2 regions of the Paraburkholderia sp. RL18-101-BIB-B genome follow, and region 2 is predicted to be linked to the other one. Evidence: riboswitches for the same ligand, from Rfam matches in the RefSeq annotation. Region 2 holds a riboswitch; the other holds the start of a gene.

Region 1 (14,428 bases), on a different contig from region 2:
GGAAATCGCGCGTTGTTCGAAGGCGCTGCTGGTGAACAATTGGTGGCGCAGTTGCCCGCCACGCTCAAGTCACATGCGAGCGTGAAGAAGAGCGCCGACACGCCGTTCGACGCCGTGCTGTTCGAAGGCGATAGCGACGAACTGCTGGCGCTGGTGAAGGAAGTCGCGAAGCGTCCGGGCCCGATCGTTTCGGTGCAGGGCGTCGCGGCACGCGCGTTGGAAAGCGGCGATGAGGATTACGCGCTCGAGCGTCTGTTGACGGAACGCTCGGTCAGCGTGAATACGGCAGCAGCCGGCGGTAATGCGAATTTGATGACGATCGGTTGAGCGAACCTTAACGATCTTTTCAAAAAAGAAGGAAGCGGTACGGCGACCCCGAAACCGCTCCATCCACACCTGGTACCAAGGAGAAGCTATGCAACACAAGATGAAACAGCTGGCAGGCGCTGCACTGGTTGCAGCGATGTCGCTGGCGGGGACGGCCAATGCTCAATCGACGGAAGATGTGAAGGTCGGCTTCGCCGGCCCGATGACGGGCGCGCAGGCGCACTACGGCAAGGACTTCCAGAACGGCATCACGCTGGCAGTGGAAGACATGAACGCGACCAAGCCGGTGATCGGCGGCAAGCAAGTCCGCTTCGTGCTGGATTCGGCCGACGACCAGGCTGACCCGCGCACCGGCACGACGGTTGCACAGAAGCTGGTGGATGACGGCATCAAGGGCATGCTCGGCCACTTCAACTCGGGCACCACGATCCCGGCTTCGCGCATTTACGCGAACGCGGGCATCCCCGAAATCGCAATGGCGACGGCGCCGGAATACACGCAACAAGGCTTCAAGACCACGTTCCGCATGATGACGTCCGACACGCAGCAAGGGTCGGTCGCCGGCACGTTCGCCGTGAAGACTTTGGGCATGAAGAAGATCGTGATCGTCGACGACCGTACGGCCTACGGCCAAGGTCTGGCGGATCAGTTCGAAAAGGCAGCGAAGGCAGCGGGCGGCCAGATCGTCGATCGTGAATACACCAACGACAAGGCCGTCGACTTCAAGTCGATCCTGACCAAGCTGAAGTCGGTGCAACCGGATCTGATCTACTACGGCGGCGCGGATTCGCAAGCGGCACCGATGGTCAAGCAGATGAAGGCACTGGGCATCAAGGCGCCGCTGATGGGCGGCGAAATGGTCCACACGCCGACGTTCATCCAGATCGCGGGTGACGCGGCGAACGGCACGGTGGCATCGCTCGCCGGCCTGCCGCTGGAAGAAATGCCGGGCGGCAAGGACTACGTCGCGAAGTACAAGAAGCGTTTCAACGAAGACGTGCAAACGTACTCGCCGTACGCTTATGACGGCGCAATGGCCATGTTCGACGCAATGAAGAAGGCGAACTCGACCGATCCGGCCAAGTACCTGCCGGTGCTCGCGAAGACCTCGATGCCGGCAGTGACGGCGTCGAACCTCGCGTACGACAGCAAGGGCGACCTGAAGAACGGCGGCATCACGCTGTACAAGGTTGTCGACGGCAAGTGGACGACGCTGCAAAGCGTGGGTGGGAAGTAAGCTGCTCTACCTGCTAGAGCACTCGGCTGCCGCGTGATGGTTTGACGCGGCAGCCGATGCAAAAAAAGGCCCTGCGGTTTTCGAACGCAGGGCTTTTTGTTTGGTGCTTGGCGACGTCGCGCGCCGAATGGCACGACAACGCAACTACTCCCCTCGCATCTTCCTCCCCTGCTCCCGAATCTGCTCCAACGTCGCACCCGGCGTGCTCGCTTCCTGCGGCATACGAATCTCGATCACCGCCGCGCAGTTCGCCTCCATCGAACGCTTTAGCGCAGGCAGAAAATCCTCAGTCCGCTCCACCGTCTCACCATGCGCGCCAAACGAACGCGCGAACGCCGCGAAATCCGGATTAGTGAGCCCGGTGCCATGCACGCGGTTCGGATAATGCCGCTCCTGATGCATGCGGATCGTGCCGAAGTGACCGTTATTCACCACAATGAACAGCACATGCAGGTCATATTGCATCGCCGTCGCGAGTTCTTGCGCGGCCATCATGAAGCAGCCGTCGCCGGCCAGCGCAACGACAGCGCGTTGCGGATACATCGACTTCGCCGCGATCGCCGCCGGCACGCCGTAGCCCATTGCACCACTCGTCGGCGCAAGCTGCGAACGGTAGTGGCGATACGAAAAGTGCCGATGCAGCCACGTCGCGTAATTGCCCGCACCGTTGGTGAGAATCGCGTCGTCCGGTAGATGCGCGCGCAACTGCTGGATCACTTCGCCCATCTGCACGTCGCCGGGAATCCGACGCGGTTTGCGCCATTCGAGATACGCTCGATGCGCCTCGTTCGCAGCACCAGACCAGGCGAGTTTATCGGACGAAGGCTTCAACTCCGCAAGCAGCGCTGCCAACTCCGGCATGCCGGAAACGATCGGCAGATCCGCCGCATACACGCGGCCCAATTCCTCCGCACCTTGATGCACATGCACGAGCGTTTGTTTGGTCTTCGGAATGTCGAGCAGTGTGTAGCCGTTGGTCGTCGCTTCGCCCAAACGCGGTCCGATTGCGAGCAGCACGTCGGCGTCGCGGATACGTTGCGCCAGCGCCGGATTGATACCCAAGCCGACGTCGCCGGCATAGTTCGGATGCTCGTTGTCGAGTGTGTCCTGAAAGCGGAACGCGAGTCCAACCGGCAGTTGCCAGTTTTCGACGAAGCGTCGAAAGTCCGCGCACGCAGCAGGCGTCCAGCCGCTGCCGCCCGCAATCACCATCGGCCGTTGCGCGCCTTCGAGCAATACGCGCAACTTCTCGATCTGCGCCGCCGACGGTGACGCCGCGACGCGCTGATACGCCGGCGCGCCGGCCACGGCTTCGCATGCATCGCTCAAGACGTCTTCCGGCAACGACAACACCACGGGCCCTGGACGCCCGGAAGTCGCCGTGTGAAACGCATGGCTCAGATATTCGGGAATGCGCTTCGGATCGTCGATTTGTGCGACCCACTTCGCCATCTGGCCGAACATGCGCCGATAGTCGATCTCCTGGAATGCCTCGCGGTCGAGATGCTCGCGCGCGCATTGGCCGATCAGCAGAATCATCGGCGTGGAATCCTGAAACGCGGTGTGCACGCCGATCGACGCATGCGTGGCGCCCGGTCCGCGTGTGACGAGTGCGACGCCTGGCCGGCCGGTCAATTTGCCGACCGCCTCCGCCATATTCGCCGCGGCCGCTTCGTGACGGCAAACAATGGTCTGGATGCGTTCGGTCTCGTCGTGCAGCGAATCCAGCACGGCAAGAAAACTCTCGCCAGGCACACAGAAAACACGCTCGACACCGTGCGTGAGCAAAGCATCGACGACGAGACGCGCGCCAGTGGTTTGAGCGGCGGCGGAACCGGAAACAGGAGCATTCGGCTGCGACATTGCGGTGAAGCCTCCAGGCAGTGCATGAGTGCGATGTGAGGATGCCGCCGTCGGCAGGACGCTAGCCGATGCGGCGCTTCGACAGCTTACGCCGAGCGCGGCTGCGCTGTCACGGCGCAGCGCAACCTTGGTGCTCGCGCATCACGTGCCGCGCGAATAAAAACGCGAGCCTTATAGCCCGCGTCGTCATTCATCGTAAAGCCCGGAAAGCGCGCAACTCAACACTCGACGATATTCACCGCCAACCCGCCGCGCGACGTTTCCTTGTACTTGGTCTTCATATCCGCGCCGGTTTCGCGCATGGTCTTGATCACCGAATCGAGCGACACGTAATGGCTGCCATCGCCGCGCAAAGCCATGCGCGCCGCATTGACCGCCTTCACCGATGCCATCGCATTGCGTTCGATGCACGGAATCTGCACCATGCCGCCGACCGGATCGCACGTCAGCCCAAGGTTGTGCTCCATACCGATTTCCGCGGCGTTCTCGACCTGGCGTGGCGTGCCGCCCATGACGGCAGCAAGCGCGCCCGCCGCCATCGAACACGCGACGCCCACTTCGCCCTGGCAACCCACTTCGGCGCCGGAAATCGACGCGTTCAGCTTGTACAGAATACCGATCGCCGCGGCGGTCATCAGGAAGTCGATCACGCCTTGCTGATTCGAGCCCGGCATGAAACGCGTGTAGTAATGCAGCACGGCCGGGATGATGCCGGCCGCCCCGTTGGTCGGCGCTGTCACCACGCGTCCGCCGGCGGCGTTTTCTTCGTTGACGGCGATCGCATAGAGATTGATCCAGTCGATCATCGACAGCGGATCGCGCAACGCCAGTTCAGGATTGCCCGACAGCGCGCGATACAACTGCGGCGCGCGACGCTTCACCTGGAACGGACCGGGCAAGTTACCGTCGGCGTCCGGATTGTTGATGCCGCAACCCCGCGATACACACGATTGCATCACGTCCCAGATCTTCAGCAAGCCCGCGCGCGTCTCTTCTTCCGTATGCCAGACGCGCTCGTTGTCCCACATCAGTTGAGCGATGCTCTTGCCGGTGGATTCGCACAGCGCGAGCAACTCGTTGCCGCTGCGAAACGAATGCGGCAGTTGATCGACGGCGCTCAGCACCTTCGTGTTCGGCGCGCCAGCCGTGACCACGAAGCCGCCACCCACCGACAGATAGGTCGATTCCCGCAACGTTTCGCCCTGCGCGTCGAACGCGCGCAACTTCAGACCATTCGGATGCTCGGGCAGCGCCTGACGATAAAACGAAATGTGATCCTTCTGCACGAACGGCACCTCGTGCGTGCCGAGCAGCGCCAGCTTGCGGGACAGGCGCACGGCTTCGAGCCGTTCAACGATCGTGTCCGGGTCCACAGTGTCGGGCGCATCGCCCATCAGGCCGAGCATGACGCCGCGATCGGTGCCGTGCCCCTTGCCCGTCGCGCCGAGCGAGCCGTACAGATCCACTTTCACCGATGCGGTCGCAGCGAGCAGCCCATCGCGTTCGAGCCCGTGTGCGAACATCAGCGCCGCGCGCATCGGCCCGACCGTATGCGAACTGGACGGACCAATGCCGATTTTGAAGAGGTCGAACACGCTGACTGCCATTTACTGCTCCCTGCTGATGATGAGTTGGTTTACCGCGCCGACAGCGGCAAACACACGGCGAGCCACGCGGGCGGCGTCGGTGCTAGCTGCAGCGCGATCGGCGTATAGCGCCCGTCGAGGCGCGCCGCCAGGTGAAACAGTTCCGTCGCGTTCTTCGGGTCCCACTGACCCGAATAGCCGGGCAAGCCGGCCTCGCGACGTCTTGCATCGAACGGAACGCTCGAATGCACGAATTCTTCATGCGTCTTGCTGCCGGCCGCATACGGCTCCAGCCAGTTGAGCGCGGCTTGCAGCGAGGCGCCGTCCGCGCCCTTTTCCGGCAGCCAGTTACGGTTATGGCGGCGCGCGGCGAGCGCGGCCGTCACGAGTGGCTGCAGATCGTAGGTGACATAATGCAGCGCGTCGCGTTCGCTGAAATCGATTGTCGAACCATCTGGCTCGATGTTGTCGCCGATATGCTCGACAAACAGACGCTGCGCCGCGTTGATCATCTTGCGGTTATCGAGCGTGAACGCGGCCATCGCAATCAGTTTGATCCGATGACTCTGCCAGTTGTTCTTGAACGTCCCTTTGAGCGGCCGAGGTTGCGCGTCGATTTGGCCGATGTAGCCGTTCGCGAGTTTCGTCAGGAACGCCATCGACGCATTGCGCGTTTTCACCGGCAACGCACTTGCCGTCATGTCGTACGCGAGAATCAGTCCTTCAAAACGGGTTTCGTCGATCGGATTGAAACTCGGTTGATAGGTCGTGACCCAGGCAAACAACAAGCGGTCGACGAGCTTGAGATAGCGGTCGTCGCTGGTGGCGCGCCAGGCGAGCGCGGCGTCGCGCAACAGATCGAGATCTTTCTCCGCTTCGACGCTCTGGTCGTAAATGCCCTCGTGCGGCAGCGTGCCTTCGGTGTGCAGTTTCGCCAGCGCATGCGGCTGATCGTTCAGATGCGCCTGCACATTGCTCACCAGCGCTTTCACGCCGGGATCGGCGTTCGTGCGTTCGCTGGTTTGCAGGGCGGGCGCCGCACAAAAATTCATCGCGGCCTGTGCTTGCCGCAGCGGCAGCAGCACGGCTGCGCCAGCCAACAGCAGCGTGCAGGCTTGCCGCCATGTCGGCGCTCGCGTTGCTTCGGTCCGGCTTTGCATCAATCGCACCTTTCGCGCCATGCGAAACTCCTCGTTAGGCTGATTCGGTGTGTGATGTTAGCCGTTTGCGGCCAGGAGCGACAGAGAACCGAGGGCAGAACCACGCACCGCCCTGCCGCCTCTTTTCGAGGCAACGGGCGATGCGCGATAACTGTCCAGCTTACTCGTAGTCGGCGATCGGCACGCAGGAGCAGAACAGGTTGCGGTCGCCGTACACGTTGTCCGCGCGGCCGACCGGTGGCCAGTACTTTTTCGCGATCAGCGTGGGCAGCGGATACGCCGCGGTTTCGCGCGCATACGCGTGCTTCCAGTCATTCGCGATGACCACCGCTGCCGTGTGCGGCGCGTGCTTCAGCGGATTGTCTTCGCGGTCCGAGCGGCCTTCTTCGACGGCGCGGATTTCCTCGCGGATCGCGATCATCGCTTCGATGAAACGGTCGAGTTCTTCCTTCGATTCCGATTCGGTCGGCTCGACCATCAGCGTGCCCGGCACCGGGAAGCTCATTGTCGGCGCGTGGAAGCCGTAGTCGGCGAGACGCTTGGCGACGTCGTCCACGGTGATGCCGCTGGTTTCCTTGATCGGACGCAGATCGAGAATGCATTCGTGCGCGACCAGTCCGCCCGGGCCCGAATACAGCACCGGATAATGCGGCGCGAGTTTCTTCGCGACGTAGTTCGCGTTGAGGATCGCGGTTTCGGTCGCGGCGGTGAGATTCTTCGCGCCCATCATCGCGATATACATCCACGAGATCGGCAGGATCGACGCCGAACCGTACGGTGCGCCCGACACCGCGCCAATGCCGTTCGGCGCGCGTTCATAGCCCGACGAAATCTGGTTCGGCAAGAACTGCGCGAGATGCGCGCCGACCGCGACCGGCCCGACGCCCGGGCCGCCGCCGCCGTGCGGAATACAGAAGGTCTTGTGCAGGTTCAGGTGCGAGACGTCGCCGCCGAACTGACCCGGCGCGGTCAGGCCGACCATCGCGTTCATGTTCGCGCCGTCCACATACACCTGGCCGCCGTGCGCGTGCACGATCTCGCAGATTTCACGCACGTTCTGCTCGAACACGCCATGCGTGGACGGATACGTGATCATGATCGCCGCGAGTTTGTCGGCGTGCTGATCGGCCTTCTTCTGCAGGTCTTCGATATCGACGTTGCCTTGCGCGTCGCACGCCACCACGACCACCTGCATGCCGGCCATCTGCGCCGACGCCGGGTTCGTGCCGTGCGCCGAAGCAGGAATCAGGCAGACATTGCGATGCGCTTCGCCGCGCGACGCGTGATACGCGTGAATGATCAACAGGCCGGCGTATTCGCCTTGCGAGCCGGCGTTCGGCTGCAGCGACACGGCAGCGTAACCGGTGGCCGCGACCAGCATCTCTTCGAGCTGATCGATCATTTCGCGGTAGCCGACGGTTTGCTCAGCCGGCGCGAACGGATGGATCTGGCCGAATTCAGGCCACGTGACCGGCAGCATTTCCGAGGTCGCGTTCAGCTTCATCGTGCACGAGCCGAGCGGAATCATCGAGCGGTCGAGCGCAAGATCCTTGTCCGACAGGCTGCGCACATAGCGCAGCATTTCCGTTTCCGAATGGTGACGGTTGAACACATGGTGCGTGAGGTACGCGCTGGTGCGTTCGAGCGCGGCGGGGACCGACGCCGTGTTCGACGCGGCAAGCTTTTCGTCGAGCGTGTCGACTTGCGGCACGTCTTTCGCGCCCGCGGCTTGCGCGAACACTTCGAGCAGATCGGCCAGATCGCGGCGCGTGGTGGTTTCGTCAATCGACAGGCCGACTTGCGTGTCGCTCACGCGGCGCAGATTGATGCGCTTCGCTTGCGCGGCGTCGTGCAGCGCTTGCGTACGCGCGCCGGATTCGAACGTGAGCGTGTCGAAGAACGTTTCGTTGGTGAGCGTGTAGCCGAGCTGCTTCGCGCCTTCCGCCAGCAACGCGGCGATGCGGTTCACGCGCAGCGCGATCGTCTTCAGACCGTGCGGGCCGTGATAGACGGCGTACATGCTGGCCATGATCGCGAGCAGCGCTTGCGCGGTACACACGTTCGAGGTGGCCTTTTCGCGGCGGATATGTTGCTCACGCGTTTGCAGCGCGAGACGCAATGCGGGGTTGCCTTGCGCGTCGACGGTCACGCCGACGAGACGGCCCGGCATCTGACGCTTGAATTCGTCGCGCACGGCGAGGTATGCCGCATGCGGGCCGCCGAAGCCGACCGGCACGCCAAAGCGCTGCGTGTTACCGACGGCCACGTCCGCGCCCCATTCGCCCGGCGGCGTGAGGACGGTCAGCGCGAGCAGGTCGGCGGCGACCACCACGTGGCCGCCCGCTGCATGGATTGCTTCGGTGAGCGCGCGGTAGTCGCGCACGTCGCCGTTCACGCCGGGGTATTGCAGCAGCACACCGAACGCATTCGCGTTCGCCGCTTCCGCAGCCGGGCCCACTTTCACTTCGATGCCGACCGGCGTGGCGCGCGTCTTCACCACTTCGATGGTTTGCGGCAGCACGTCGTCGGCCACGTAGAACACGTTCGACTTCGGCTTGCCGATGCGTTGCAGCAGCGTCATTGCTTCAGCCGCGGCCGTGGCTTCGTCGAGCAGCGACGCATTCGAGATCGCCAGACCCGTCAGGTCGACGATCATCTGCTGGAAGTTCAGCAGCGCTTCCAGACGGCCCTGCGAAATTTCTGGCTGATACGGCGTGTACGCGGTGTACCACGCCGGATTTTCCAGCACGTTGCGCAGAATCACCGTCGGCGTGTGCGCGTTGTAATAGCCCTGCCCGATGTACGAGCGGAACACCTGGTTCTTGTCCGCGAGTTCGCGCAGCGCGGCGAGCGCTTCCGCTTCGCTCTTCGGTTGCGCGAAGGGGCCGAGCGGCAGCGTTTCGGTGCGGCGGATCGTCTTCGGAATGACGGCGTCGATCAGCGCGGCGCGCGACGCGAAGCCGAGGGCTTCGAGCATCGCGTGCTGGTCGGCCGCGTCCGGGCCGATGTGCCGTTCGGCGAAGGCGTCATGCACTTCGAGCGCGGCGAGCGAGAGAGGAGTGCGGTTCATCAGACGATCCGGGTGTTCGAGCTTCATGGGTGTTCCTGGCGGTGCGGCTGTCCGTTCGAAAAGGACACCGCACCTGTCGGGTTAAACGTAAAGGTGAATCAGGCGCCGATTGACTTGGTGTACGCGTCGGCGTCGATCAGACGGTCCTGCGTGGCGTCCGCAGCCGGCTTGATCTTGAAGAGCCAGCTTTCGTACGGCGTGCTGTTGACCGAATCAGGCGTGTCGGCCACGGCGGTGTTCGCTTCGATGATTTCGCCCGAAACCGGCGCGTAGATATCGGAAGCGGCTTTCACCGATTCGATGACGGCGACGGTGTCGCCTGCCGTGACGGTCTTGCCCAGTTCCTGGACTTCGAAGAAGACGATGTCGCCGAGCGCTTCCTGCGCGTGGTCGGTGATGCCGACCGTCAGCGTGCCGTCCGCTTCGGTGCGGACCCATTCGTGCGATTCGGTGTATTTCAGATCGGCCGGGATGCTCATCGGATGCTCCTATGCGGTGTGATTCGGTAGTGACTTGAAAAAAGTGGACGAACGCGCCGGTTGCTTAAACCGCAAGCACTTTGCCATTGCGCACGAACGGCAGTTTTACCACGCTTGCAGGAACGTTTTTGTCACGAATCTGAACGTGCACGGTGTCGCCTGGCTGCACGCCCTTCGGCACGCGCGCGAAGGCGATCGATTCCTGCATGGTCGGGGAAAACGTGCCGCTGGTGATTTCGCCTTCGCCCTGCGGCGTGACGACTTTCTGATGAGCACGCAGCACGCCTGCCGCCTTGCCGTTGTCCTTCAGCAGAATCAGGCCGACGAACGCGGCCTGCGAACCGTCCGCTTCCAGCTTGCCTTTGCCGACGAAGTCGCGCGGCGAGGTGAGGTCGACGGTCCAGGCGAGGCCGGCGTCGAGCGGCGAGACGTTGTCGTCCATATCCTGGCCGTACAGGTTCATGCCGGCTTCGAGGCGCAGCGTGTCGCGCGCGCCGAGACCGGCCGGGCGCACGTCTTGGGCTTGCAATGCGTTCCACAGCGCTTCGACGTGATCCGCCGGCACGATGATTTCGAAGCCGTCTTCGCCGGTGTAGCCGGTGCGGGCGACGGTCAATTCGCCGAACGGCGTGTTTTCGATGCGAGTGGCGTTGAAGGGCTTCAAGGCTTCCGTGGCGGCGCGCGCGGCCGGCACGGTTTGCCAGACTTTTTCGCGTGCGTTCGGGCCTTGCACGGCGACGATCGCAAAGTCGCGACGCGGCGTGATGGTCAGGCCGAAGCCGCCTTCGGCGTTGAGCTGGCCGAACCAGGCGATGTCTTTATCAGCGGTGCCAGCGTTCACGACCACGCGGAAGTGATCTTCGCCGAAGTAATAGACAATCAGATCGTCGATCACGCCGCCGTCCGGGTTCAGCAGGCAGGAGTACAGTGCGCGGCCGAGCGTTTGCAGTTTGGCGACATTGTTCGCCAGCGCGTATTCGAAGAAGGCGCGCACGCGCTCGCCGGTGAAATCGACGACGCACATGTGCGAGACGTCGAACATGCCAGCGTCGGTGCGCACGGCGCGGTGTTCGTCGATTTGCGAGCCGTAATTGACAGGCATGTCCCAGCCGCCGAAATCGACCATGCGGGCATTGAGCGCACGGTGGGTGGCGTGAAGCGGGGTGTGTTTGAGTTCGGTCATGGGGCCTCGGGCATCTCGCGAAACAAAAAAGGCCATGCGGCGCTACGCCTCGCGGCCTTCTGGCTGCGAGCGTGGTCCTGCATGACCCCTCTGTCCTCGATACCTGAGAGATTGCGCCACCGTGATCACATTGACGTGCCGCGGTGAAACGCGCGCCCCTTCGGTGGGCAGCTTGCCAGAATCTGCTCGATTAAACGATGCAGACGGCTACTGCCGCTCTCCAGAGTGCGAAAAACGAGTGCCTCGATGTTGCCTGGACGCGGGTTTTTCGACGCGGTCGGTCCTTTTGCCTGAGAGTTTGCGGGTGTGCCCCTTCGGCGGCGCGGCCTGCGATTTTCAGCGGCCAGCGCGCTCTCCCGACGCGTGCGGCGAATGTACGCGAGGGCCGGGGGCTTGTCAAATAAAGGCCCGCGAGCGGCGCGGCGGTTGACGCACCGCTCTCGCGCCTGTCAAAAAAAGCGCGGGACGTGATGCCGCGCTCGTGCCGCTTTTGGTGCCTGACCTGACGCGTGGCGCGACTATTCGCCGATGGCGTGCGCCGCGTTGTCCAGTTCCTGATTCAGCACGCGCTGTTCGTCGCTGGAGAGGCCGCCGCCATGTTGCGCGGCCATGTCGTGCGCTTCCTGACGGATCACGTCGAGGCGATGATGCAGCGCGCCGCCTTGGGGCGGCGGGTAATAGCCCTGATTCACGCGGTTGTCGATCCGGCGGCTGAGATTGTCGATGCGGCCGTCGACCTGGCGCAGGCGCTGATCCGCGATCTGTTGCGGGTTGGGACGAGGCGCCGGCTGGGGTTGAGGCGCCACCACACAGGCGGCGAGGGAACTGAGCAAGGCGCACGCGGCGAGCGCGCGGATAGTACGGGGCATGAACTCTCCGGAAGTCATTGTCGTTGTGTGGTGCTACCCGGTAGCAACGGATGACTGCCGGGCCGCGCTGACCGGCAGCGCGGCCTTATTTGTAACGTTATGTTCCTTTCGGGCTTGTCAGGGTTTGGCCCGCGCGGCGTGGGCGGCGAGTGCTGTTTTAGGTACACAAGCCATTTCGACGTGCAGGCCAAACCGTCAGCGAATCCGCTCAAACGGCAGCCGGACGCCTTCTTCCGAACTGCGGGCCGCAAGCTCGATAACCGTCATTACGTCGACGGCGTCCTGCGCGCTGACCGGGAATTTCACGCCGTGCTGGATGGCGTCGGCCACCGCGATGTAGAACCCGGTGTAGTCGCCATTGCGCGTCGGCAACTCGCGCTCGACCTCCTGATCGCCTTCCTGCACGCGCAGCACACCGGCCGCATTGCCGGCGCCGAAACCCTCGTCGCCCGGCCGCAGACCCGCCTTCAACTGATCTTCCTGCGTATCGAGGCCGTATTTCATATAGCTGCCGCGCGTGCCGTGGATGGTGAAGCGCGGCGCGACCAGTGCCGTCAACGCGCTGGCGTGCAGCACCACTTCGAACTCACCGTAGCCGAGCTGGATATGCACGTAGTCGGGTGCGCCGGCGTCGTCGCGATGGGTGCGCACGGTGGCCGACACGGTTTGCGGCGCGCCGAACAGGGCCAGCGTCTGGTCGATCAGATGCGGCCCGAGGTCCAGCAGCAAGCCGCCGCCGCGCGACGCTTCTTCGCGCCAACGCTGCCGCACCTCAGGCCGGAAACGGTCGAAATGCGATTCGTATTGCGTGATCCGTCCCAGTTCGCCGCTCGCGAGCAGGTCGCGCACGGTCAGAAAATCGCCGTCCCAGCGACGGTTGTGAAACGGTATGAAGAGTTTGCTCCGGGCGAGCGCGATGTTGGCCAGCGTGTGGGCGTCGGCGGCGTTCAGCGTGACCGGTTTGTCGACCACCACGTGCTTGCCCGCTTCCAGCGTGCGGCGCGCCAGGTCGAAGTGCGTATCGTTCGGCGTGGCGATCACGATGCAGTCGATTTCTTCGAGCGCCAGCAGCGCGTCGAGGTCGGCCACCACCTTTGTATGCGGATAGTCGGCGAGCGCGCGCTCGGGTTGGCTCGTGGCAATGGCCGCGACGCTCGCGCGGCCGCAGTGCTCGATCACCGGCGCATGGAAGGTCGCGCCGGCGAAACCGTAACCCATCAATCCAATCTTCAGCGATGCGGACATGCTTGTCTTCCTGCAAAATCGGCGCGCCGCTTTGCCACCGCGGCGACGGCGCGCAACACCGCAATTGTGGCATGTCCTGAAGGTGGACCGTCAGCGTCGTCGGCTCGGCGCATGTTGATCGGATATTGCTTTTATGAGGCGGGCATCCGTTGCATGCATCCGTGTTAACATCGCTCCTCTCGCGCGAACCGCAGCGGGCCGGAACACCCTCGCACCGCGCAGGGCACCCGTTCCAGCCGCCGGGGCCGCGCAGCATGCCCCCGGGCCTTCGGCCGGCAGTCGCCGCGCCGCTACGCCCTCAACCGCTGCTTTCAACCGCATCACCCATCCACAGACGATGTCCGCAGGCCTGAACCCCGCTCAAAATGAAGCGGTCCGTTATCTTGACGGTCCGTGTCTCGTGCTCGCCGGCGCAGGCAGCGGCAAGACGCGCGTGATCACGCAGAAGATCGCGCACCTGATCGAGGCCAAGGGCTTCGAGCCACGTCACATCGCCGCTGTCACGTTCACGAACAAGGCCGCATTGGAAATGCGCGAGCGCGTGGGCAAGCTGCTCGAAGGCAAGACGCTGACCACGCCCGGCAAGGAAGGCCGCAAAGTGCCCGTCAATCAGTTGACGGTCTGCACTTTCCACTCGCTCGGCGTGCAGATTTTGCGACAGGAAGCGGAGCACGTAGGCCTGAAGCCGCAGTTCTCGATCATGGATTCGGACGACTGCTTCGGCATGATCCAGGAGCAGGTCGGTTCGACGGACAAGGGCTTTATCCGCAAGATCCAGTCGATCATCTCGCTGTGGAAGAACGGCATGATCATGCCCGAGCAGGCGATCGCGATCGCCGCGAACGAGGACGAACATCAGGCCGCGATCGTCTACCGCAATTACGTGGCGACGCTGCATGCGTATCAGGCGGTCGATTTCGACGACCTGATCCGTCTGCCCGCCGAACTCTTCGAAAAGAACGAGCAGGTGCGCGACCGCTGGCAGAACAAATTGCGCTATCTGCTGATCGACGAGTATCAGGACACCAATGCCTGCCAGTACGAACTGGTGAAACTGCTGGCCGGCAAGCGCGCGGCGTTCACAGCGGTTGGCGACGACGATCAGGCGATCTACGGCTGGCGCGGCGCGACGCTCGAGAATCTCGGCCAGCTCAGCAAGGATTTTCCGAAGCTGCATCTGATCAAGCTGGAGCAGAACTATCGCTCGACGGTGCGCATTCTGACCGCCGCGAACAACGTGATCGCGAACAATCCGAAGCTGTTCGAAAAGAAGCTGTGGTCCGAACACGGCATGGGCGACACGATCACCGTCACGCCGTGCAACGACGAAGAGCACGAGGCCGAGTCCGTGGTGTTTCGCCTGTCGGCACACAAGTTCGAGCGGCGCGCGAATTTCCGCGACTACGCGA
Region 2 (14,428 bases):
AGCCGCCGGGCCCGTGCATTTTTTCGTTGTTGACGATTTTCCATATTAGAGATAATTTCCCTAATATGGAAAACACACTCTCCGACGACAACGCCATCGACCGCCGCATCGCGCAGCGGCTACGTGCGCTGCGCGCCGAACGCAACTGGTCGCTCGACGAGCTCGCCAAACTCAGCGGCGTCAGCCGCGCGACGCTGTCACGCCTCGAAAACGCCGCCGTGAGCCCGACGGCGAGCGTGCTCGGCAAGCTCTGCGTCGCGTACGGCCTGCCGATGTCGCGCCTCATGCATATGGTCGAAGAAGACTTTGCGCCGCTCGTGCCGCGCGACGCCCAGCCGCTCTGGACCGACGCCAGCATCGGCTTCCGGCGGCGCTCCGTGTCGCCGCCCGCGCAGGCGCTGAGCGGCGAAGCGCTGGAATGCGAACTCGACGCGGGCGTGCGCATCACCTACGACGCGTCGCCGCGGCCCGGTCTCGAACATCATCTGATCCTGCTCGAAGGGCAGTTGCAGATCACCGTCGACGGCCAGAGCCACGATCTGCAACCGGGCGACTGCCTGCGCTATCAACTGTTCGGGCCCAGCGCTTTCGTGACGCCCGCGCATAGCGCGGCCCGCTACATTCTCTTCATCGTGTGAGCCAGAGCATGAGCAAGACCACCATCACCCAATTCACCGCCGACGACCTCGTGCGCCATCTTCCCGAACTCGGCGCACTGCTGCGCGCCTGTGTGCATGACGGCGCCAGCGTCGGCTTCGTCATGCCGTGTGCCGTCGACGAGAGTGAAGCGTTCTGGAACGGCAAAGTGCTGTCTTCGCTGCGTGCCGGCGGGCTGGTGCTGTTGGTCGCGCGTCAAGGGGAGACGATCGCGGGCACCGTGCAACTCGACTACGACACGATGCCGAATCAGCGGCATCGCGCCGAGGTGCGCAAGCTGCTGGTCCATCCCGCGTTCCGCCGTCAGGGCATCGCGAGGGCGCTGATGACCGAACTCGAACGCCATGCGCATGGGTTGCAGCGCAGCCTGCTCACGCTCGACACCCGCACCGGCGACCACGCCGAGCCGCTTTATACCGGCCTGGGTTATCGGACGGCCGGCGTGATCCCGGGCTATGCGCGCGGCACGCATAGCCACGAGTACGATGCGACCACCATCATGTACAAGGCGCTATGACGAGCGTGCAGACTGGTCGCTACGGCTCAAGTCGTCCGTGAATACTTGAACGTGCCCTGCGCGCTGGCAATCAGCAGCTTGCCGTCCACCCAGGCCTCGCCGCGCGAGAAGAAAATCGAACGGCCCGCGCGCTCCAGAAAACCCTTCGCGGTGACCGATTCGCCGAGTCCCTTGTCGAGGTAATTGGTGGTCAGCGACAGCGTGAAAGCATGCCGTGCCGGCTCGCCGCTTGCCGCAAAGAGTCCGGCGTAGCCCGCCGCCGCATCGAGCAGCGTCGCGATCGCGCCGCCTTGCAGCACGCCCTGCCGATTGAGCTTGCTCGCATCGATCGGCATCAGCAGTTCGGCGTAGCCATCGCGCCATTGCGTGAGACGAACGCCGAGCGATTCGAGAAACGGATTGTCGATGGGAAAGTCGGACATGGGCGTACCTTTGTGTTCGAGATAAGAAATGCGGGGGCGCGCGTGGTGCGCGGCCAATGATGAACAGTCAGCATACCAGGATTCACGACCGGCAATTGTCCGAGACGGCACCAGACTGCGCCGGCTAACTGTTTTCGGCTTGCGCTCGCTGCATCGCTCGATGACCCATTGATCGGCCGCGCCCCTGCCCGCTTCACCGGCCCGATTGCCCGCTCTCAGGCACAATCGGTTTTTCGCCGCGCCCGCGGCCCGACGTCATTCGCCCGCCTCCCATCCTGCCTCGATGAGTTCAGCCACTTCCACCGACGGCGCGCCGCACTGGCAGCGCAATCTCTATGTCTGCCTGTTCGGCTCGTTCACGACCATCGTCGCGATGACGTTGCTGCTGCCCTTCCTGCCGCTCTATGTGCAACAGCTCGGCGTCCATTCGGCCGCGGCCGCCGTGCAGTGGTCCGGCGTCGCGTTCGGTGCGACGTTCCTCGCCGCCGCGCTGGTGTCGCCGCTGTGGGGACGCATGGCCGACCGCTACGGACGCAAGCTGATCCTGATTCGCGCGAGCCTCGGCATGGCCATCGTGATGTCCTTGCTCGGGCTCGCGCAAAATGTCTGGCAACTGGTGGGGCTGCGGTTTCTGGCGGGTCTCGTCGGCGGCTATGCATCGGGTGCGACCGTGATGATCGCCACGCAGACGCCGCGCTCACGCACCGGATGGGCGCTCGGCACGCTGGCTTCGGGCGTGATGGCGGGCAGTCTCGTCGGCCCGCTGGTGGGCGGCGCGCTGCCGCCGCTGATCGGTATCCGCAACACGTTTTTCATTGCCGGCGCGATGATCTTCTGCGCGTTCATCGCGACCACGCTGCTCGTCAAGGAGCAACCGGTCGAGCGCAAGGGCGGCAAGGCGCACGCAGCGGACGCGGCGACCGGCTGGGCCAGCGTGCCCGACCTGCGGCCGGTGCTGGCAATGCTGTTCACCTCCGGCTTGCTGATGTTCGCCAACATGTCGATCGAGCCGATCATCACCGTGTACGTCGCCCAACTGGTGCACGACGCAAGGCACGTCACGCTGGTGTCCGGCTTCGTGATGTCGGCGTCGGCGTTGGGCAGCGTGCTGGCGGCTTCGCGTGTGGGGCGTCTGGCCGACCGCATCGGCGCGCCCAGGGTGATCGTGGTGTGTCTCGCCGTGTGCGCGGCCTTGCTGGTGCCGCAGGCGTTCGTCACGAGCGGCTGGCAACTGGTGGCGCTGCGCTTTCTGATGGGCTTGGCGCTGGCCGGCCTGCTGCCGTCGATCACGAGCGTGATCCGCCACAACGTGCCCGACCGCTCGGCCGGCTACATTCTCGGTTATGCGACTTCGGCGAATTACGCGGGCCAGGTGGCGGGGCCGCTCGCGGGCGGCTTTGCCGGCGCGCATTTCGGCATGCAGGCGGTGTTCCTCATCACCAGCGCGTTGATGCTCTGCGGGGCGCTGTTCAACGGCTGGGTGTTCAGAGGCTCGGGTGCCGGGTCTGGCTGATCCGGCAACGGATAGCGCGTCTCAAGCGAATCAACGACGCGAATCGAACGCGATGCGTACCGCGAGTCCGGCGAGCACGGTGCCCATCAGCCAGCGCTGCATCAGCAGCCACATCGGACGGCCGGCGAGAAACACGGCGATCGAACCCGCCATGCTCGCGATCAGCGCATTGACCGTCACGCTGATGACGATCTGCACGCAGCCAAGCGCAATGGACTGCGCAAGCACGCTGCCGTGCCCCGGCGAAATGAATTGCGGCAGCAGCGACAGATACATCACCGCGATCTTCGGATTCGCGAGGTTGGTGACGAGGCCCATTGTGAACAGCTTGCGGCGGCTGTCGTGCGGCAGATCGCGGACCTGGAACGGCGAACGGCCGCCCGGCTTGACCGCCTGCCACGCCAGATACAGCAGATAGAGCGCGCCGCCGAAGCGCAACGCGTCGTACGCGTACGGCACCGTCAACAGCAGCGCCGTGATGCCGAACGCGGCGCAGAACATGTAGAACACGTAGCCGAGCGCGACACCACCGAGCGAAACGAGGCCTGCGCGCCGCCCCTGGCAGAGCGATCGCGAGATCAGATAGATCATGTTCGGCCCCGGCGTGAGCACCATGCCGAGCGAGACCAGACCGAAGGCGAGCAGCGTTGGGAAAGCGGGCACGTCATTCTCCTCTGCAAATGAAGGTTGGGCGGTGCCGCCAAATATAGCCGATGCCGGCCATTCCGGCGCGATATACGGGCCCGAAAATTCGTAGCGACGCATGCCCCGCCTTCATCTCCACTCAAGCAGTTTCAGACCGCCGCTTGCGCAGTGCATCGCAGGAAAGACTTGCGGTGAAATTTTTTGAACGGTATTGTCGAGCCGTTCTGCAATGCAGCGCGGGAGAGATCGTCAGACGTTCGTGACGACGCCGACGGAGCAACCGCCCCGGAAACTCTCAGGCAAAAGGACCGCGCAGCAGGAACATCTGGAGAGCGGCGCACTGGACTACCCTGTGCGCCCACCGAAGGGGATTCCCCGCACACGGCTCGCATCGGGCCCGGCTGCCGCGGGGAAGAAACTCTCAGGTACATGGACAGATGGGGCATCGACGCCGGTTTCGACACGAAATCGACACCGGTGATGCTCAACTACTCTGGACCATGTCATGTCACGAATCGCCATTATCGGCGCCGGCATTACCGGCGTCACGACCGCTCACGCCCTCGCTCAGCGCGGCCACCACGTTACCGTCTTCGAGCGCCATCGCTATGCGGCGATGGAGACTTCGTTCGCCAACGGCGGCCAGTTGTCCGCCAGCAATGCCGAAGTCTGGAACAGCGCGGCCACCGTCATGAAAGGCCTGCGCTGGATGCTCACGCGCGACGCCCCCTTGCTGCTCAACCCCACGCCCACCTGGCACAAGTACTCGTGGATGGGCGAATTCCTGCGCGAGATTCCACACTACCGGACGAACACGGTTGAAACCGTGCGGCTCGCGATTGCCGCGCGCGAACATCTGTTTTCGATCGCCGAGACCGAAGGCATCGACTTCGATCTGGAGCGGCGCGGCATTCTGCACATCTACAAGACCCGCAAGGAATTCGACGCCGCGAGCAAGGTGAACGAACTGCTGCGCGAAGGCGGGCTCGACCGCAATCCGGTGACGGCGAGCGAGCTGCATGGCATCGAGCCCACGCTGCACGGCGATTTTTACGGCGGCTTTTTCACACCGTCCGATTCGACCGGCGATATTCACAAGTTCACGCGCGGCCTCGCTCAGGCGTGTGTGCGGCACGGCGTCGAGTTTCATTACGACGCGCAGATCACGTCGATCGAGCAGCCCGCCGAGGGCCGCTTTACGCTGACGGTCGACCTCGAAGGCGAGTCGCAGCGGTTCGCGTTCGAGCGGATCGTCGTGTGCGCGGGCGTGAAGAGCCGCGATTTCGCGTCGATGCTGGGCGATCACGTGAACATCTACCCTGTCAAAGGCTATTCGATCACCGTCTGTCTCGAAGACGAACTCGGCCAGCAGCGCGCGCCGTGGGTGAGCCTGCTCGACGACAGCGCGAAGATCGTCACGAGCCGGCTCGGCGTGGATCGTTTTCGCGTGGCCGGCACGGCGGAGATCAACGGCTTCAACCGCGATATCCGTTCGGACCGGATCGCGCCGCTGGTGGACTGGACGCGGCGTTATTTCCCCGAGGTGTCGACCTCGCGTGTGATTCCGTGGGCGGGCTTGCGGCCGGTGCTGCCGAGCATGTTGCCCAAGGTGGGCCGCGGCAAACGGCGCGGCGTGTTCTACAACACCGGGCATGGACATCTGGGCTGGACGTTGTCGGCCGCGACGGCGCAGGTGTTGGCGGGCGCGATTCAGTAGCGCTTGCTGACAGGGTTTTGCAGGCGGCGGTAGCGCGATGTCACCACTGCCGCCGCCGAATGCAAAATTCGCCACTTCTGCTAGTGTTCTCCCCATACGCATCAGTGCCGCGGAGAACTCCATGCCCTACACCCGTGCAGCGAACCACAAGGCAGACAGCGCACGCCTGAGCGACGCGCAGATCGCCGCGGAGGCGACCCGGCGTCTCGCCTGGGACGCCGCGGTCCCCGAACACGCCGTGAAAGTCCACGTCTCGCGCGGCCGCATTACGCTGCGCGGCGAACTGCAACGCGATCAGCAACGCACCGCGGCGCTCGAAGACGTGACACGCCTGTTCGGCGTAACGGGCGTGTCGGATCACACCGTCGTCAAGGCAAGGTGAAGGTCAGCCGGTCTGCGTTTGCCGCAGCAGCATGCGGCAATGCCGCGCGATCTGCTTTTCCTCTTCGGTGTGAATCGCCCTCACCTTGCCCGCCGGATCGCTTTCCGTTAGCCCCATGAAAGCCAGCCCGTCGCACACGCGCCTGCGAATCTCTCCGCTGTGCTCGCCGATGCCGCCGGTAAACACCAGCAAATCGATTCCGCCCAGCAACGCCGCATAGCCGCCGATCGTCTTGCGCACGGCGGTCGCGAACGCATCGAGCGCGAGTGACGCATTGGCATCGCCCGCTGCTGCGCGTTTTTCCAGAGCTTGCATATCGCTTTCGCCATCCGCGTAACCGGCGAGGCCGCTCTGGCGATTCAGCAGCGTCTCCAATGCGCCGGCGTCGAGCTTCTCCACGCGCATCAGATACAGCAGCACGCCTGGGTCGAGATCGCCGCTGCGTGTGCCCATCGGCACGCCGCCGGTCGGCGTCAAACCCATCGACGTATCGATCGATTGGCCGTCGCGCAACGCGCACACGCTCGAACCGTTGCCGAGATGCGCGAACACGGCGCGCGCCGGCAAGTCGGCGCCGAGCCGCGTCACCAGCGATTCGTACGAGAGACCGTGAAAGCCATAGCGCATCACACCGGCTTCCGCATAGCGGCGCGGCAACGCAAGGTGTGCCGCGCGCGGCGGCAGTGTCGCGTGAAACGCCGTGTCGAAACAGGCGAAATGCGGCGCGTCGTCGAAAATCTTCTCGGCCTCGTCGATCAACGCAAGCGCAGGCGGAATATGCAGCGGCGCGAAGTGCACGGCATCATGCAATTGACGGCGCACGTCGGCGGTAATGCGCTGATGCGCGCGCAGATGGGGTCCGCCATGCACCACCCGATGCCCCACTGCCGAAGGCCGCGCATGGTGCTGCTCCGTGAGCACATGGGCGAGCTTTTGCAACGCATCGATCTGCGATTCGAGTACGCGCTCCTGCTGCACCAGCACCCGGCCGTCGGGCGCCTTGATCCGCAAACTGCCGTCGTCACGCCCGATGCCTTCCGCACTGCCTTCCAGCAACAGGGATTCGTCATCGCCCGCGTGCTTGAACAGCCCGAACTTCAGCGACGACGAACCGCTGTTCAACACCAGAATCGTTCGATCGTCAGCGCTGTTTTCAGTGTGCATGGTCATGCCTCGCTCAGCCTTTCCACGTCCAGTTGCGGATTTCTTCCTTATCGATGCCTTCGGAATGTGCATAAGCCAGATGTTCGATGATCTGGCCACGCAACCATTCCTTCGCATGGTCGCCGACACCGCGCAGCTTCGGCACGCGGTCGATCACGTCGATCGCCAGCGAAAAGCGGTCGACCTGGTTGATGATCGCCAGTTCGAGCGGCGTGTTGATGTTGCCCTTCTCGTGATAGCCGTGCACATGCAGGTTGTCGTGATTCGTGCGGTTATAGGTCAGCTTGTGAACCAGCGACGCATACGAGTGGAAGTTGAAAATCACCGGCTTGGTCGCGGTGAACAGCGAATCGAAATCGCGGTTGGACAAACCGTGCGGATGCGCATGCTCGGGCATCAGGCGGAACAGATCGACCACGTTGACAAAGCGGATCTTCAGGTCGGCGAACTGCTCCTTCAGAATCTGCACGGCGGCGAGCGCCTCCATGGTCGCGATGTCGCCCGCGCAGGCCATCACCACATCCGGCTCGACGCCCTGATCCGTCGACGCCCAGTCCCAGATGCCGATGCCCTTGGTGCAATGCGTGACCGCCGAGTCCATGTCGAGATACTGCAGGTGCGGCTGCTTGTCGGCGACGATCACGTTGACGTAGTCGCGCGAACGCAGGCAATGATCGGCGACGCTCAACAGGCAGTTCGCGTCCGGCGGCAGATAAATACGCACCACGTCCGGGCTTTTATTCGTGACGACATCGAGAAAGCCGGGGTCCTGGTGCGTGAAGCCGTTGTGATCCTGACGCCACACGAGCGACGTGATCAGCAGATTGATCGATGGCACCGGCTGCCGCCAGCCGAGATCGCGCTTGGCTTTCTCCAGCCACTTGGCGTGCTGGTTGAACATGGAGTCGATCACGTGGACGAAGGCTTCATACGTGGCGAACAAACCGTGGCGGCCGGTCAGCACATAGCCTTCGAACCAGCCTTCGAGCGTGTGTTCGCTGAGCATTTCCATCACGCGGCCGTCTACCGCGAGGTCGCCGCCGTCTGCGTCGCTCGGCTCGGTTTGCGCGAGCCAGGTTTTTTCCGACGCTTCATAGATCGCGGTCAGTTTGTTGCTCGCGGTCTCGTCGGGGCCGAACACGCGGAAGTTCGTCATGTTGTTGCGCATCACGTCGCGCAGGAACTTGCCGAGCACCTCGGTCGGCGACGTGTACGAGCCGCCCGGCTTTTTGACCGCCACCGCATAATCGCGAAACGGCGGCATGTCGAGTGTCTTGCAGAGCAAGCCGCCGTTTGCATGCGGATTGGCGCTGATGCGGCGCGCGCCCACGGGCGCGAGTTCGCGCAGTTCTTTCACGAGGCGCCCTGCTTCGTCGAACAGCGTCTCGGGCTCGTAACTGCGCAGCCAGCTTTCCACCAGCTTCAGGCTCTTGCCGTTGGTCACCGGATCGAGCACGGGCACCTGATGCGCGCGCCACGAACCTTCCACCTTGTGTCCGTCGACTTCCTTCGGGCCAGTCCAGCCTTTGGGCGAACGCAGCACGATCATCGGCCAGCGCGGCCGCGACGCGTCGTTGCTTTCACGCGCACGCTGCTGGATCGCGCGGATTTCGCCGATGCACTGTTCGAGCGTTACGGCCATCTGCTGATGCATGACGGCGGGATCGTCGCCTTCGACGAAATACGGTTTGTGGCCGTAGCCGGTCAGCAAAGCTTCGAGTTCCTCGCGGGGAATGCGCGCGAGAATGGTCGGATTGGCGATCTTGTAGCCGTTCAGATGCAGCACCGGCAACACCGCGCCGTCGCGGATCGGATTGAGGAATTTGTTCGAGTGCCAGGAGGTGGCGAGCGGGCCGGTTTCCGCTTCGCCATCGCCGATCATCACGGCGACGATCAGATCGGGATTGTCGAACGCGGCGCCGTAGCCGTGCGAGAGGCTATAGCCGAGTTCGCCGCCTTCGTGAATCGAGCCGGGCGTCTCGGGTGTGCAATGCGAACCGATGCCGCCGGGAAACGAAAACTGCCGGAAAAAGCGCTGCATGCCGGCTTCGTCTTCGCTGCGGTCGGGGTAGATTTCCGAGTAGTGCCCTTCCAGATAGCAATGAGCCAGCGTGGCCGGCGCGCCATGACCGGGACCGGCCACGTAGATCATGTCCAGATCGAGCTTTTTGATGAGCCGGTTCAGATGCACGAGCAGGAAACTCTGCCCCGGGTCCGAACCCCAGTGGCCCAGCAGGCGGTTCTTGATGTGTTCGGGCTTCAGTGGTTCGCGCAGCAGCGGATTGTCGCGCAGATAGATCATGCCGGCCGACAGGTAGTTGCAGGCTCGCCAGTAGCGGTCCATGTTGCGCAACGTGTCGGCGTCTAATGTTTGCGGCGGCGTGGGATGAGAGGTTGCTTCAGCCATGGTGTCACTCCTTGGAAAGGACTGTCAGGCAGGTTGGCGGATGCGGCAACGATGATTCGTGAGGCGGCCGGCGCGAAAGAAATCAGCGGTACCGGCCATGCTGTCATGCGGATGACACAACGAAAGCGTAAGGGCAAAGGCCCGTGGCAGCGGGCCTTTGCGCCCTTGTCTGGTGATCGTCAGTGTGACAGGAAGCGGGCCGCATGGTTCGACGCAATCGTCCAAAGCTTGATCCATCTGCGACTGCGCGACTGTGATCACATTCCGCCTCATGACGCATGCGTTAGACTTTAAGCGCGTATTAAGCGAATGCCTTTAAGCTGCTCATGCTTCATGCGCGACGGCGGACCGCATCTGGCGCGTACCACCTTGCTCGCCCCTTACCAAACATTCCATCATGCCGACACCCAGTCGCCTCAAAGCGCCGTTGATCCTTGTTCTGACATTGGTGTTCCTGTTCGCGGGTGTCGCCATTCTGGTCGGCGTGTTCGGCTTGCTGGTCAAGCTGTTCGGCCATGCCTGAGTGCCGCTGCGCGGGCGTCGCCGGCGCAAAATGTGTATCCTGAGCAATCTTCCCGGCGCCTTCACGTGTGGTCTCCCGCCTTCCCGAGACCTGGGGCGCCCAGCCTGATTGCAAGGAGATTCCATTGACGGACCACGCTGATACCTCCCCGCCCTCCGGCCAGCCGATCGACCCGGAGTTGCTCGAACTGGCGCACCAGGTTTTCGACCTCGCGCGGAGCGGCGATGCCGCCATGCTCGCGGCGGTGATCGAAAAAGGCGTGCCGCCGAATCTGCGCAACGACAAAGGTGACAGCCTCGTCATGCTCGCCAGCTACCACGGTCACGCGGACGCCGTGCGCACGCTGCTCGAACACGGCGCCGATCCCGATCTGCGTAACGACAATGGACAGACGCCAATTGCAGGCGCGGCGTTCAAGGGCTTCGACACCGTGATCGAAACCTTGCTCGCGCATGGTGCGGATGTCGAAGGGGCGTCGCCGGACGGACGCACCGCGTTGATGATTGCGGCGATGTTCAATCGCACGGCGATCATGGAATTGCTGATAGCGCATGGCGCGGACCCGAAGGCCCGCGATGCGAACGGCGTGACGGCACTGGATGCGGCGGCCCGCATGGGCGCCGGCGATGCGCAAGCGCGCCTGAAAGAACTCGGTTCATAGAGCGAACCGGTATTGGCCCGCGGCGCTGTTGCTCTCCATGTGCATGACACATACATGGAGACGCGCCAGCGCCGCGAACCCTCTAGCGTTTCTCAGCCAACAACGACTCCACGTCGATCTCCGCCAACTCGCCGATCCGCTCCACCGTCACATCCGCCGGCGGATTGCTGGAGATCTCTTTCGGATCGAATGCATAGTGCCCCTGGCGGGGAAACACCGTCGTCAGTTTCGCGCCCCATGCCTTTTTCATGGCTGTGAGAATGCGCAGCTTGTCGTCGACCATGACATAGTGGCGCGCGGGATAGCACTCCATCACCTGATCGAGCATCAACTCTTTATGGATGTAGATCAGCACGCGCCCTTCGACCTCGTCCCATAGCCCAGAACGGGAGATCTTGCGCGGTTGGAACACCACGTCGCCGTCGGAGAGAATCACCGTGGGACCGCGCTCGCCCACATGCCGGAGCGCATCCAGCGCGCCCGGATACAGGCGGTTCGCAAACGGATAGTCGATCAGGAACGACGACATCAACAACAGCCGCGTGTCCCGCGGATGCTCCGAGCGATAGCGCTGCAGCGCGCCCAGGTAGTCGGCATAGCCGAGCTCGGTGCGCAGGTTCTCGAAGATTTCCCAGTACCGCGCGCTGTTCTCCGCGCCGAACTCGCGCATCATGTGCGCGCGCAGATCCGAGAGCACATGATCGTTGTCCAGCAAGGTGTTGTCGCAGTCGAACAGAAACACGACGTCGTGCGGCGTGGAGGTGGTGGCTTGCATCGCGGCTCCCTGGAATCAGCTTTTCGGCTTATCGGACGGCGTGGCCGATTTCTCGGCGTGGCCACCGAAATCCTTCCGCATGGCCGAGAGCACCCGGTTCGCGAAATCCGCCTCGCCGCGCGAACTGAAACGCGCGAACAGCGCCGCGCTCAGCACCGGCGTAGGCACGCCTTCGTCGATGGCGGCCGCCACGGTCCAGCGCCCCTCGCCTGAATCGGATACGCGTCCTGCGTAGTTTTTCAGCTCGACATCGCTAACGAGCGACCCGGCGATCAGATCGAGCAGCCATGAACTGATCACGCTGCCGCGCCGCCAGACTTCGGTGACGTCGGCGAGATTCAGATCGTACTGGTACAGCTCGGGTCGGCGCAGCGGCGAGGTTTCGGCGTCAGCCTCGCGCGCCTGCTTGCCGGCGTCGGCGTGATGCAGAATGTTCAGACCCTCGGCGTACGCGGCCATCATGCCGTACTCGATGCCGTTGTGGACCATCTTGACGAAGTGCCCCGCGCCCTGCGGCCCGCAATGCAGGAAGCCTTGATCCGCGGTGCTCGAGCCGGCGACACGGCCCGGCGTGGCCGGCTCTGAGCCGGCACCCGGCGCGAGCGTCGCGAAAATCGGTTCGAGCCGCTTCACGACCTCAGGCTCGCCGCCGATCATCAGACAGTAGCCGCGCTCGCGGCCCGCCACGCCGCCGCTGGTGCCGACGTCCACATAGTGAAGTTTGCGCTCGGCCAGTTCGGCGCTGCGGCGGATGTCGTCGTGGTAATAGGAGTTGCCGCCGTCGATCACGATGTCGCCCGGCTCCAGCAACGGCACGAGTTTCTCCAGCGTCATGTCGACCACGGCGGCGGGCACCATCAGCCACACGGCGCGCGGCTTCTCGAGTTGCGCGACGAGGTCTTCCAGCGACGCCGCGCCCGCTACGCCGTCCTGTTTCAGCCTCTCCACCGCCGCCGGTTGCACGTCGAAGGCGATACAGTGCTGACCGCCGTTCGTCAGGCGCCGCACCATGTCGGCGCCCATGCGCCCCAATCCAATCATGCCTAGCTGCATATCTCGCTCCGGAAAGTGCCTTGTTGCGCTGCTGGATTTGCTTCGACGTTTTGCTTCGTTCTACCGCGGCTATGTTGCGTTTTCGCTGAGCGCTTCAGTGGCGGCGTCAGGAATCGCACGTGGCCACACTTACTGTAGTGGTCTTTCTTCGCGTGCGCCGGACACACGGTAGCAGCCCTGATTCGCTCTTGCAGCGAAGCGGGCATCGCCCATGCATCGAAAGACGATACGCCTTTTTGCAGAGGTTTTGCGCGGCGTAAAGTTCCTGCGCAGCGTGCGCTCGCGTCAGGGTTGCGCGGCATGGCGCCCGCGCAGGCTTCGATTCGGCTGACCGCTTTCTTGCAGTTCGTGTTTGCCCTTGAAGCCGGCGCGTCTAGCGCTGTCGCTGTCGTGCCTGGAGTTTGCCGTATTGCGAACGCGCAAAACGCTTCACGGCGTTCCACATCAACGGATAGCGATAGCCCGGCACGGCGAACAGCACCAGCGCGCACAGCGCCAGCAGGCCGCAGAACAGAAACGTGCCGCGATAGCTGAACGCCTGCACCAGCAAGCCCGACAACACGCCCGAGAGAATCGAGCCGACGCGTGCCGCATTGAAGAACAGCGCGGTGGCGCGGCCCGGCGACTGCGGCATCAGATCCTGCACATAGGTCATGCCGAGGCACGAGGTCACGGCGACCACGAATGCGTTGAGCATCTGCATCGGGATCAGCACGTGGACATTCCCCGCCAGCGACATGCCGACGAAATACACCGCGTGCACCGCGGCGCAGGCGGCCAGCCAGTTCGGCTTGTGCAGCGCCGACGACTTCGCGCCGAGCGCGAGCATCATCGGAATCTCCATCAAGGCGCCGAGGCCGAGCATGACCGACACATCCAGATGCGTGCCGTTCAGCCCATGCACGATGTAGAGCGGGAGCACGATCATGGTCGCGTTCGCGGCGAGGCCGAGCAAGGTGAGCGCGGCGACCGCGCGGCCGATGTCGTTGGCCGAGGCGACGCCCGGCAAGTCCTCATGCGCATCTTCGCCGGGCGCGGTCAGCGGCGGCACGGTGATCGAAGCCGACGGCTCCGACGCCGTGTCTTCCACCGTGTGATCGCCCAGGTGGCCCCGCGGCTCCCGCATGCGCCATACGATCGTCGCGCAGGCGCCGAAACTGGCGGCGGCGAACAGGAAGAGCCCGTAAAAGCTGCTGGCGGCAAGCACCAGCGCACCCACCGACGGCCCGAACACCCAAGCCGCCGACAGAATGGTCCGCAAGGTCGCGCTGGCGAACACGCGCTCCGCGGGGTCCGCTACTGGCAAGGCCGCACGGCTGAACGAGAACACCATCGAAATGGCCGAGCCGCCCGCGCCGATGAAGACGATCCCGACCACCAGCAGCAGCCGGTAATCACGCACGACGCATAAGCACAGATAGCCGAGCGCCGCCGCGATCAGCGCGGCCAGCAGCAAGGGCCGGTGCCGCCCGCTCGCGTCGCTCCAGCGGCCCGCGAAGGTGCTGGCGAGCACCCCGCTCGCCGCGATCAGCGTCATGAAGACGCCGAGCCTGAACGGCGTCATGCCGGCGCGCTCGACGCCGAACAGGGAGAGATAGGGAGCGGTGAACGACATCGCCACACCGAGCATGAGCGTCGCGGCGGCGAGCGGCTTGAAGCCGGGAATGCGCAGCAGGTCGAAAAAACGTGAGGTTTTTAACACGAGGGGCGGTGGGTCAGGGAAAGCGAGCCTGCGACGCGCTATGCACGCCGCACACTTCGTGGCCGGAACGACCGGGGCATTATCGGCTTAGCTCGCGGGCGCGTAAACCCGCGCCACCGCATCCCAAAATTGCAGACCGCACCGTTGCCGCGCCACCGACGGCGTGGAGCACGCTACTTGCCGTCCGCCGCGCGCATCTGCTGCGCTTGCGCCTTGTAGTCGTAGGTCGGATAAAACTCGGTGCGATAGCCGCCCCACGCGGTGGTTTCGATCGCCCGGTTCACCTCGCG

What was found. A riboswitch is a leader RNA that binds a small molecule or an ion and turns the genes downstream of it on or off. The one in region 2 is predicted to bind glycine.
Region 1: it holds a riboswitch for glycine, as region 2 does, so the genes downstream of both, gcvT (glycine cleavage system aminomethyltransferase GcvT) here and P0D73_RS22195 (D-amino acid dehydrogenase) in region 2, are expected to answer to the same signal.

The regions. Positions count from the first base shown of each region.
Region 1 is NZ_JARESV010000006.1:92,082-106,509, forward strand. Features, by position in the region: gene putA (trifunctional transcriptional regulator/proline dehydrogenase/L-glutamate gamma-semialdehyde dehydrogenase) at 1-327, shown strand, start outside; gene P0D73_RS12355 (branched-chain amino acid ABC transporter substrate-binding protein) at 416-1,564, shown strand; gene P0D73_RS12360 (thiamine pyrophosphate-binding protein) at 1,709-3,427, opposite strand; gene P0D73_RS12365 (L-serine ammonia-lyase) at 3,646-5,034, opposite strand; gene P0D73_RS12370 (alginate lyase family protein) at 5,064-6,194, opposite strand; gene gcvP (aminomethyl-transferring glycine dehydrogenase) at 6,334-9,270, opposite strand; gene gcvH (glycine cleavage system protein GcvH) at 9,342-9,722, opposite strand; gene gcvT (glycine cleavage system aminomethyltransferase GcvT) at 9,787-10,905, opposite strand; glycine riboswitch at 10,986-11,139, opposite strand; glycine riboswitch at 11,174-11,274, opposite strand; gene P0D73_RS12390 (hypothetical protein) at 11,424-11,774, opposite strand; gene P0D73_RS12395 (oxidoreductase) at 11,970-13,019, opposite strand; gene P0D73_RS12400 (UvrD-helicase domain-containing protein) at 13,357-14,428, shown strand, end outside.
Region 2 is NZ_JARESV010000015.1:145,153-159,580, reverse strand. Features, by position in the region: gene P0D73_RS22220 (helix-turn-helix domain-containing protein) at 66-638, shown strand; gene P0D73_RS22215 (GNAT family N-acetyltransferase) at 647-1,174, shown strand; gene P0D73_RS22210 (PaaI family thioesterase) at 1,201-1,596, opposite strand; gene P0D73_RS22205 (MFS transporter) at 1,880-3,109, shown strand; gene P0D73_RS22200 (LysE family translocator) at 3,140-3,772, opposite strand; glycine riboswitch at 3,982-4,075, shown strand; gene P0D73_RS22195 (D-amino acid dehydrogenase) at 4,260-5,471, shown strand; gene P0D73_RS22190 (BON domain-containing protein) at 5,593-5,853, shown strand; gene P0D73_RS22185 (acetate/propionate family kinase) at 5,857-7,017, opposite strand; gene P0D73_RS22180 (phosphoketolase family protein) at 7,031-9,424, opposite strand; gene P0D73_RS22175 (hypothetical protein) at 9,822-9,947, shown strand; gene P0D73_RS22170 (ankyrin repeat domain-containing protein) at 10,072-10,608, shown strand; gene P0D73_RS22165 (HAD family hydrolase) at 10,691-11,383, opposite strand; gene gnd (phosphogluconate dehydrogenase (NAD(+)-dependent, decarboxylating)) at 11,399-12,436, opposite strand; gene P0D73_RS22155 (sugar efflux transporter) at 12,810-14,138, opposite strand; gene P0D73_RS22150 (hypothetical protein) at 14,312-14,428, opposite strand, start outside.